2 regions of the Noviherbaspirillum phoenicis genome follow, and region 1 is predicted to be linked to the other one. Evidence: predicted binding sites of a transcription regulator. Region 1 holds the regulator's gene; the other holds the start of a gene.
What was found. The regulator sigma-54, encoded in region 1, starts transcription at its own class of promoters, with help from an activator protein. The targets are predictions, from matches to a motif close to TGGCANGNAANCTGCTTT.
Positions count from the first base shown of each region.

Region 2: glnA (type I glutamate--ammonia ligase) is a predicted target of sigma-54. The motif match lies at 1,380-1,397, and genes of this name have one in related genera.

Region 1 covers NZ_JBDFLX010000001.1:3,633,585-3,637,695, forward strand. The annotation lists gene ABC383_RS16275 (enoyl-CoA hydratase/isomerase family protein) at 13-1,113, opposite strand; gene ABC383_RS16280 (hypothetical protein) at 1,312-1,545, opposite strand; gene hpf (ribosome hibernation-promoting factor, HPF/YfiA family) at 1,693-2,061, opposite strand; gene ABC383_RS16290 (RNA polymerase factor sigma-54) at 2,137-3,621, opposite strand; gene lptB (LPS export ABC transporter ATP-binding protein) at 3,634-4,111, opposite strand, start outside.
Region 2 covers NZ_JBDFLX010000001.1:1,082,548-1,086,658, forward strand. The annotation lists gene glnA (type I glutamate--ammonia ligase) at 1-1,277, opposite strand, end outside; gene ABC383_RS04920 (rhodanese-like domain-containing protein) at 1,648-2,112, shown strand; gene ABC383_RS04925 (peptide chain release factor 3) at 2,275-3,933, opposite strand; gene ABC383_RS04930 (DUF2799 domain-containing protein) at 4,005-4,111, opposite strand, start outside.

The DNA of each region.
Region 1 (4,111 bases):
ACAGCAATGCGATCAGGCCAAGTCGCGTAGTGGATGGGCGTAATCAGGCCAGACGTCGATGAAATAGCCGCTGACCTGTTCAGGCCGCACTTCTGACAGATCGGCAGGTGACCAGCGCGGTGCATTGTCTTTTTCAATCACGCGTGCCCGTATGCCTTCCAGCACTTCGGTGCCTTCAAATGAGCGTCGGATCATCACGCGTTCCATGCGAAGGCAATCGGCCACTGACAGCGTGGCGCCACGCCGCAGCTGTTCCAGGGTCACGCACAACAGCAGGGGAGAGCCGCGGCGCATGGCATTGAGTGACTTGTCTGCGAAGTCACTGCTGTCACTGGCAAGCGAATCCACGATGGCGGCGACGCTGTCATGCGCAAAATGGCGATCGATTTCCGCACGCTGCCGGGCCAGCATGCTGTTTCCGGGATCGGCTTCCGAAAGATAGGGCGCTGCGAAGCGGCGTATCTTTTCAGTGATTTGCTTGCCGGTTGCCATCGGCTCTGTTTCGAGCATGGACAGCAGCTCGGGCAGTACGGAGGAAGGAACGAAAACATCGGCCAGTCCGGCGTAGAGTGCATCGGCGGCGGCAATGGTCTGTCCCGTCAGTCCCAGCCACACGCCCAGTTCGCCAGGCAGACGGGAAAGGAAATAGCCGCCGCCTACATCCGGGAAAAGACCGATATGCACCTCAGGCATCGCCATCGCAGTCTTGTCGGTCACGATGCGCAACTGGCTATGCGCGCTACCCTGCGAGATTCCCATGCCGCCGCCCATGACGATGCCGTCCATCAGGGCGATGTAAGGCTTGCTGTAATGGTGAATCAGATGATTCAGTGCGTACTCTTCAGTGAAGAAGTCTTCCAGCAAGGCGCTGCCACCGGCCGGACCCGCAGTGCCGACATCGTAGAAAAAGCGGATGTCGCCACCCGCACAGAAAGCGCGCTGGCTGCTTGATCGTATGACGACTGCGAATACATCATCATTGGCTTGCCATTCGCGCAGGAGCGCAGTCAGCGCTCTTATCATGTCCAGCGACAAGGCATTCAATGCCTTGGCCCGATCAAGGGTAATGAATCCGATATGGTTTGTTATGGTGCCTGTAAGGTGTGCGCTCATGTTGGGCTGATCAGGAGCGCCTGACAAAAGATGCCTTCATCGTTCTTGAGGCTTGATTACCTGTGCAAGTACCTGCTATTGGTCCGGATGAGCGTCGTTGTCAGGCGCGTTAATGAAAGTGCACAGTTTAGCAACATTCAAGAAACGCAGCTTTGTATAGACCGGGCTGCAAGCATGAGCGCACCAGCCTGCCGGGAATTAATGTGCTGCGTTTGCCTTGGCCAGTACCACGGTCCAGCGATTGAACAACAGCATCTGCAGGTGGCCAGGATCGTCGCCAGGACGGCAATCGATGATGGGATTGACGCTGTACTGGTTTTTCCGCACTTCGCGGCGGATCTGCATTTCGCGGCGACCTACGCGCAGCATGAAACCGGCTGGTGCCTGGTCGAGATAGAGGGGGTTGCTTGCGGTGGTATTGAATTGCGCCATGACGTCTTCTCCAAAGCAGAAACGTTGAACATGGCGTTAATGTATCATAAGTACTGTATGAATAAACAGTATTTTTGAACTGTGGTTTTTTATGCAGGGTGCCTTGGGCACCCTGCGGTCACGCGTTTACGGGAAGAATCGTAAGATTCAGGCGGTCGGCGCCGCCGCGGCGCCATCGTCATCTTCCCCGATCATGCGCTTGATGCCGGCATGCTGATGGTCCTGGATCTTAGTCTTGTATTTCAGGACCTGCCGATCAAGCTTGTCGATCAGCGTGTCGATGGCGGCGTACAGGTCCTGTGCGATGCTGGCCACATGCACATCCTTGCCCCGTAGCCTCAGGGTGATTTCGGCGCGCTGGCGCCTTTCTTTCTCAGGGAGGTTATCAACGGCCAGGATGACCGCTATATCAATGACATGATCGAAATGGCGCTTGATCCGCTCAAGCTTGCCTTGCACGTATTCACGAATTGCGGGAGTCACTTCGAGATGATGTCCACTGATGGTGAGATTCATACTACGCTCCTGTGAAAGGCCGGCAGAGGTTTCACTGAGGATGAAACATGTCAGCGAGTTACATGCTGCAAAGAACTACAAGGACTTGCGCAGATTGACTGGAGGGATTTTCAGGGCTTCCCGATATTTTGCGACGGTACGGCGTGCTACTACCATACCCTGTTCCGCCAGCATTTCTGCGATGCGACTATCGGAAAATGGGTTCTTCGGGTCTTCGGCTCCTATGAGTTGTTTGATCAACGCCCGGATTGCAGTCGATGAGGCTTCGCCGCCTGCATCGGTTGCAACATGGCTGCCGAAGAAGTACTTCAACTCGAACATGCCATGCGGCGTGAGCATGTATTTCTGTGTGGTCACACGCGAGATGGTGCTTTCGTGTAAACCCAGTGTATCAGCTATTTCTCGTAACACAAGAGGTCGCATTGCCACTGCGCCATGGGAGAAAAAGTTGCGCTGGCGGTCCACAATGGCCTGGGCGACGCGCAGGATGGTATCGAAACGCTGGCGCATGTTCTTGATCAGCCATTTCGCTTCTTGCAGCTGCGAACTCATCGAGCCTTCGCCCTTGCTCTGCTTGAGGATGTTGGCATACAGCGCATTGACGCGCAGGCGCGGCATGACGTCATGATTGAGCATCACCTGCCAGCCGTTCTTGCCGCGCTTGACGATCACGTCGGGCACGACATAGTCCGACGCGTCGCTGGCGAACATGGCGCCAGGGTGCGGATTGCATTGCCGGATCACTGCCTGCGCCTCGCGCAGGTCTTCCTCGTCACAGTCCAGGCTCTTCTTCAGCTTGTTGAAGTCGCGCTGCGCAAACAGCTGCAAGTGCTTCTCGACGATCTGCAGTGCGGTGCGGCGCGTCACCATGGGAACGCGCGGCATGCGCCGGATCTGCAGCGCCAGGCACTCCGACGCGTCGCGCGCGCCGACGCCGGCCGGGTCGAAGCTTTGCAGCAGCTTCAGCGCCATCGACAGCTCCTCGATCTCGACTTCCAGTTCCTCCGGCAGGCGGGCGTGGATCTCTTCCAGCGGCTCGGTCAGATAACCGTTGTCATCCAGCGCGTCGATCACCAGTTCAACCAGCGCCCGGTCGCGCGGATTCTGGACAGTTACGCGCATCTGTTCCAGCAGATGCTCGCGCAGGGTCAGCTCATGCGCTTCCATCTGCGGGCGGGCATCGTCGTCTTCCGGGGCCTTGGAGGTGCGAGCAACGTCGTCGAAACTCCAGTCGGCGTCGGCGCCGCTATCGCTGCCTTCGCCGCCACCCTCGCCGGCTTCGAAACCGCCTTCGCCTTCCGTGGCAGGGGCAGCGTCGGAAGCAGGTGCGTCGCCGCTTGGCGTGGAAGTCGGCGCGCTGCTGACGGAGCCGTCGGCGAGCAGCCTGATCGAATGGTCAAGTGGATCATCCAGACGTTCAAGCAGCGGATTCTCGGACAGGATCTGTTCCAGTTCCTGATGCAGTTCCAGCGTTGAAAGCTGCAGCAGCCGGATCGACTGCTGCAGTTGCGGCGTCAGCGCGAGATGCTGGGATACGCGGAGTTGAAGTGTCTGTTTCATTTTTGCCTTTTCTCACATCCGGAAGTGCTCGCCGAGATAGACGCGGCGCACCGACTCGTCGGCAATGATGTCGTCCGGGCGGCCGCTGGCCAGCACTACGCCCTGGTTGATGATGTAGGCATGGTCGCAAATGCCCAGCGTCTCGCGGACATTGTGGTCCGTGATCAGCACGCCGATATTGCGTTCCTTGAGGAAGCGCACGATGCGCTGGATTTCGATGACGGCGATCGGATCGACGCCGGCAAAGGGCTCATCCAGAAGGATGAAGCGCGGGCTGGTAGCCAGGGCGCGCGCGATTTCAACGCGCCTGCGTTCGCCGCCGGAGAGCGACATCGCCTGGTTGTCGCGCAGCTTTTCGATCTGCAGTTCGGAGAGCAGGGCATTGAGCCGGTTCGCGATCTGTTCCTTCGACAGCGGCTTGCCTTCATAGCGCTGCAGCTCCAGCACCGCGCGAATGTTTTCCTCCACCGTAAGCTTGCGAAATACCGAT
Region 2 (4,111 bases), 2.6 Mb from region 1:
TTGTCCAGGGCTTCCAGCGCTTCGTCGAGCGAGGAGCAGACGGTCGGGATCAGCTTGTCTTCTTCCGGCGGCAGGTGGTACAGGTCCTTCGAGGCAGCCTCGCCCGGGTGGATCTTGTTCTGCACGCCGTCCAGGCCAGCCATCAGCAGCGCGGCGAAGCACAGGTAGGGGTTGGACGAAGGATCCGGGAAGCGGGTCTCGATACGACGGCCTTTCGGGTTCGACACGTGCGGAATGCGGATCGACGCCGAGCGGTTGCGGGCCGAGTAAGCCAGCTTCACCGGTGCTTCAAAGCCCGGAACCAGACGCTTGTAGGAGTTGGTGCCCGGGTTGGTGATCGCATTCAGCGCCTTGGCATGCTTGATGATGCCGCCGATGTAGAACAGCGCGAACTCGGACAGGCCGGCATAGCCGTCGCCTGCGAACAGGTTCTTGCCATCTTTCCAGACGGACTGGTGCACGTGCATGCCGGAACCGTTGTCGCCAACGACAGGCTTGGGCATGAAGGTGGCGGTCTTGCCGTAGGTGTGGGCGACGTTCCAGATCACGTACTTCATGTTCTGGGTCCAGTCGGCGCGCTCCACCAGGGTGGAGAACTTGGTGCCGATCTCGTTCTGACCGGCGCCAGCCACTTCGTGGTGGTGCACTTCAACCGGGATGCCCAGCGATTCGAGGATCAGGCACATTTCCGAGCGCATGTCCTGGAAGCTGTCGACCGGCGGAACCGGGAAATAGCCGCCCTTGACGGTCGGACGATGGCCGGTATTGCCGCCTTCGAACTTCTCGCCGGTGGACCAGGAGGCTTCTTCGGAATCGATCTTCACGGAGCAGCCGGACATGTCGACTTTCCACTGCACGCTGTCGAAGATGAAGAATTCGGGTTCCGGACCGAAGTAGGCGGTGTCGCCCAGGCCGGAGGATTTCAGATAGGCTTCAGCGCGCTTGGCGATGGAACGCGGATCGCGGTCGTAGCCCTTGCCGTCGGAAGGTTCGATCACGTCGCACTGCATGAACAGCGTGGTCTCTTCCATGAACGGGTCGATGTTGGCGGTGTTCGGGTCCGGCATCAGGATCATGTCCGATGCTTCAATGCCCTTCCAGCCAGCGATGGAGGAACCGTCGAATGCATGGCCAGATTCGAACTTGTCCATATCGAAGTGAGACACGGGAACAGTGACGTGCTGTTCCTTGCCCCGGGTATCTGCGAAGCGGAAATCAACGAATTTCACTTCGTTGTCTTTCACCATTTTCAAGACCTCTGCGGCCGTCATTGCCATGCGAATCTCCTAAATTGAGCAAATTGATAGTGGTTGGTCAGCCGGGGAACACGCGCCGGTTGGGACGATTGCCTGGAATGCGACCGAACTCAGGCCGGAATGATAGCAGATTCCATGCCACCGAATTGATCAAAGCCAATGAAACGGTTACGCGTTAATCTCACCGGTTTACAGGGGAAAAACCGGCTCGTAGACCGTGCGCGAATCGTACAGTTCACGGCATCTGCACCAGAATTGGGCGCACTGTGACGCGATGGCACCAAGATGGTGCCTTTGACTTCCATCCTCACTCTTTTGCATTGTTTTGGTGCGTGCGCGTTGTCTGATTTATACGGCGCTATAATGCGCGCTTTCCAACCGGGAGTACGCGATGAAAACCGCTGACGACATCCTCACCATGGCGCGCGCCCGCGCCGCATCGGGACAGCTTCCTTACGCTGGCGCCGTGACGCCGCAGGAAGCGTACGAGCTCCTGCAATCGGCCCCGCATGCAAAACTGATCGACGTTCGCACCAATGCCGAGCGTGACTGGGTCGGCAAGGTCAATGTCCCGGATCACAAGCAGGGTGCGGTGCAATGGAATCTGTATCCGGGTGCAAGTCCCAATCCGGAATTCAGCGCACAACTGGCGCAGCAGGCTGGAAAGGACGACGTTCTGCTTTTCCTATGCCGTTCAGGCGTGCGTTCCCGCCACGCAGCCAAGCTGGCCACCGAACAGGGCTATCAGAACGCCTTCGATATCCTGGAAGGATTTGAAGGTGACAAGGACGCCGAGGGCCACCGCAAGACGGTGGGCGGCTGGTGCAAGGCTGGCCTGCCGTGGACAGGCGCCTGACACGCCCGGCGTGATGGCCGGGACCGCAGCGGCGGCCGATATTGGTTCCGCCGGCTACCTGCCCTGCCGCTGGAAAGTCACATAAGCCGACAGGGCAGCGCCTGACCTGCCGGTGCTGCCAGAATCCATGAAAAACGCTGCGATTCTTACGGTTGCGGCCGGTCAGCCGACCTTTACCGAATGCTCCCGCGTGGCGTGGAAAGTGATTTTCGGCCAGCGTTCCTGCGTCAGGCGCAGGTTGACGCCCGAAGTGGCCAGATAGGCCATGTTGCCGGCGGCATCGTAGGCGATGTTGTGGCCGGCCGCCGATTTCTCGAAATCCGCCAGTACCCTCTTGTCGTCGCAGGAGATCCAGCGCGCGCTGCTGATGCTGGTGCCTTCGAACACCGCATCGACGCCGTACTCGTTCATCAGCCGGCTGGCGACCACTTCGAACTGCAGCACGCCTACCGCACCGAGGATCAGGTCGCCGCTGTTGACCGGCTTGAACACCTGCACGGCGCCCTCCTCGCCCAGCTGCTGCAAACCCTTGTGCAATTGCTTGACCTTCAGCGGATTGCGTATGCGCACGGAGCGAAAGAAATCCGGCGCAAAGTAGGGAATGCCCGTGAATTGCAGCAGTTCGCCTTCGGAAAAGCTGTCGCCGATCTGCATGTTGCCATGATTGGGCAGGCCGATGATGTCACCGGCATAGGCCTCCTCCACCTGCTCGCGCGACGAGGCCATGAAGGTCACCACGCTGGAGAGCTTGATGTCGCGGTTCAGGCGCAGATGCTTGATCTTCATGCCGCGCTCGAAGCGCCCCGAGCAGACACGCAGGAAAGCAATGCGGTCCCGATGGGCCGGGTCCATATTGGCCTGGATCTTGAAGACGAAGCCGGAAAATGGCGTTTCCGTCGGCGACACCGCGCGCACCGTCGCATCGCGCTCGCGAGGCGGCTGCGCCCAGTCCAGCAGCGCGTTCAGGATTTCCCTTACACCGAAGTTGTTGATCGCCGAACCAAAGAATACCGGTGTCTGCTTGCCAGACAGGAAAGCGTCCAGATCGAACGGATGCGATGCGCCATGCACCAGCTCGACTTCCATCTTCAACTGCTCGATTTCGAGCGGGAACATCTGCTCCAGCCGCGGATTGTCTATACCCTTGATGACTTCGAAGGTCTGGTCCGCCTTTTCGCTGCCCGGCGCGAACAGCATGATTTCATCGCGCAGCAGGTGATACACGCCGCGGAAGGTCTTGCCCATGCCGATAGGCCAGGTGATCGGCGCGCATTGAATGTCGAGAACCGACTCCAGTTCATCCAGCAGCTCGAGCGGATCGCGCGTCTCGCGGTCCATCTTGTTCATGAAGGTGATGATGGGCGTATTGCGCATGCGGCAGACGTTGAGCAGCTTGATGGTCTGCGCTTCCACGCCCTTGGCGGCGTCGATGACCATCAGCGCCGAGTCGACCGCCGTCAGGACCCGGTAGGTATCCTCGGAGAAGTCCTGGTGGCCCGGCGTATCCAGCAGGTTGACCACGTGATCGCGGTACTCGAACTGCATCACCGAGCTGGCCACGGAAATGCCACGCTGCTTTTCGATCTCCATCCAGTCCGACGTTGCATGGCGTCCGCTCTTGCGCGCCTTGACCGTGCCCGCCAGCTGAATCGCGCCCGAAAACAGCAGCAGTTTCTCGGTCAGTGTCGTCTTGCCGGCGTCCGGGTGGGAAATGATGCCGAAGGTGCGACGGCGGGCAACTTCGCGGGCGATCAGCTCGCCGGATGCGGTGCGCGTTGCCGGTGCGGCATCGGCGCTAGGCAGATCGGGAATGGAAGACATGGCAGGGGCCTTGCGAAAAGGCGAGAAGTCTACCGCCTATTGCGCCTGAAGTCTAATTGACCTAGCGCCGATCAGCGCCGCATTTCCCGCAACCGGAACCGCAGCCTGTCTTCCGCGATATCGAGATCGCGTTGCATGGCCAATTGCCGTCGGCCGGCGTCCTGCCTGCGGTCCAGCA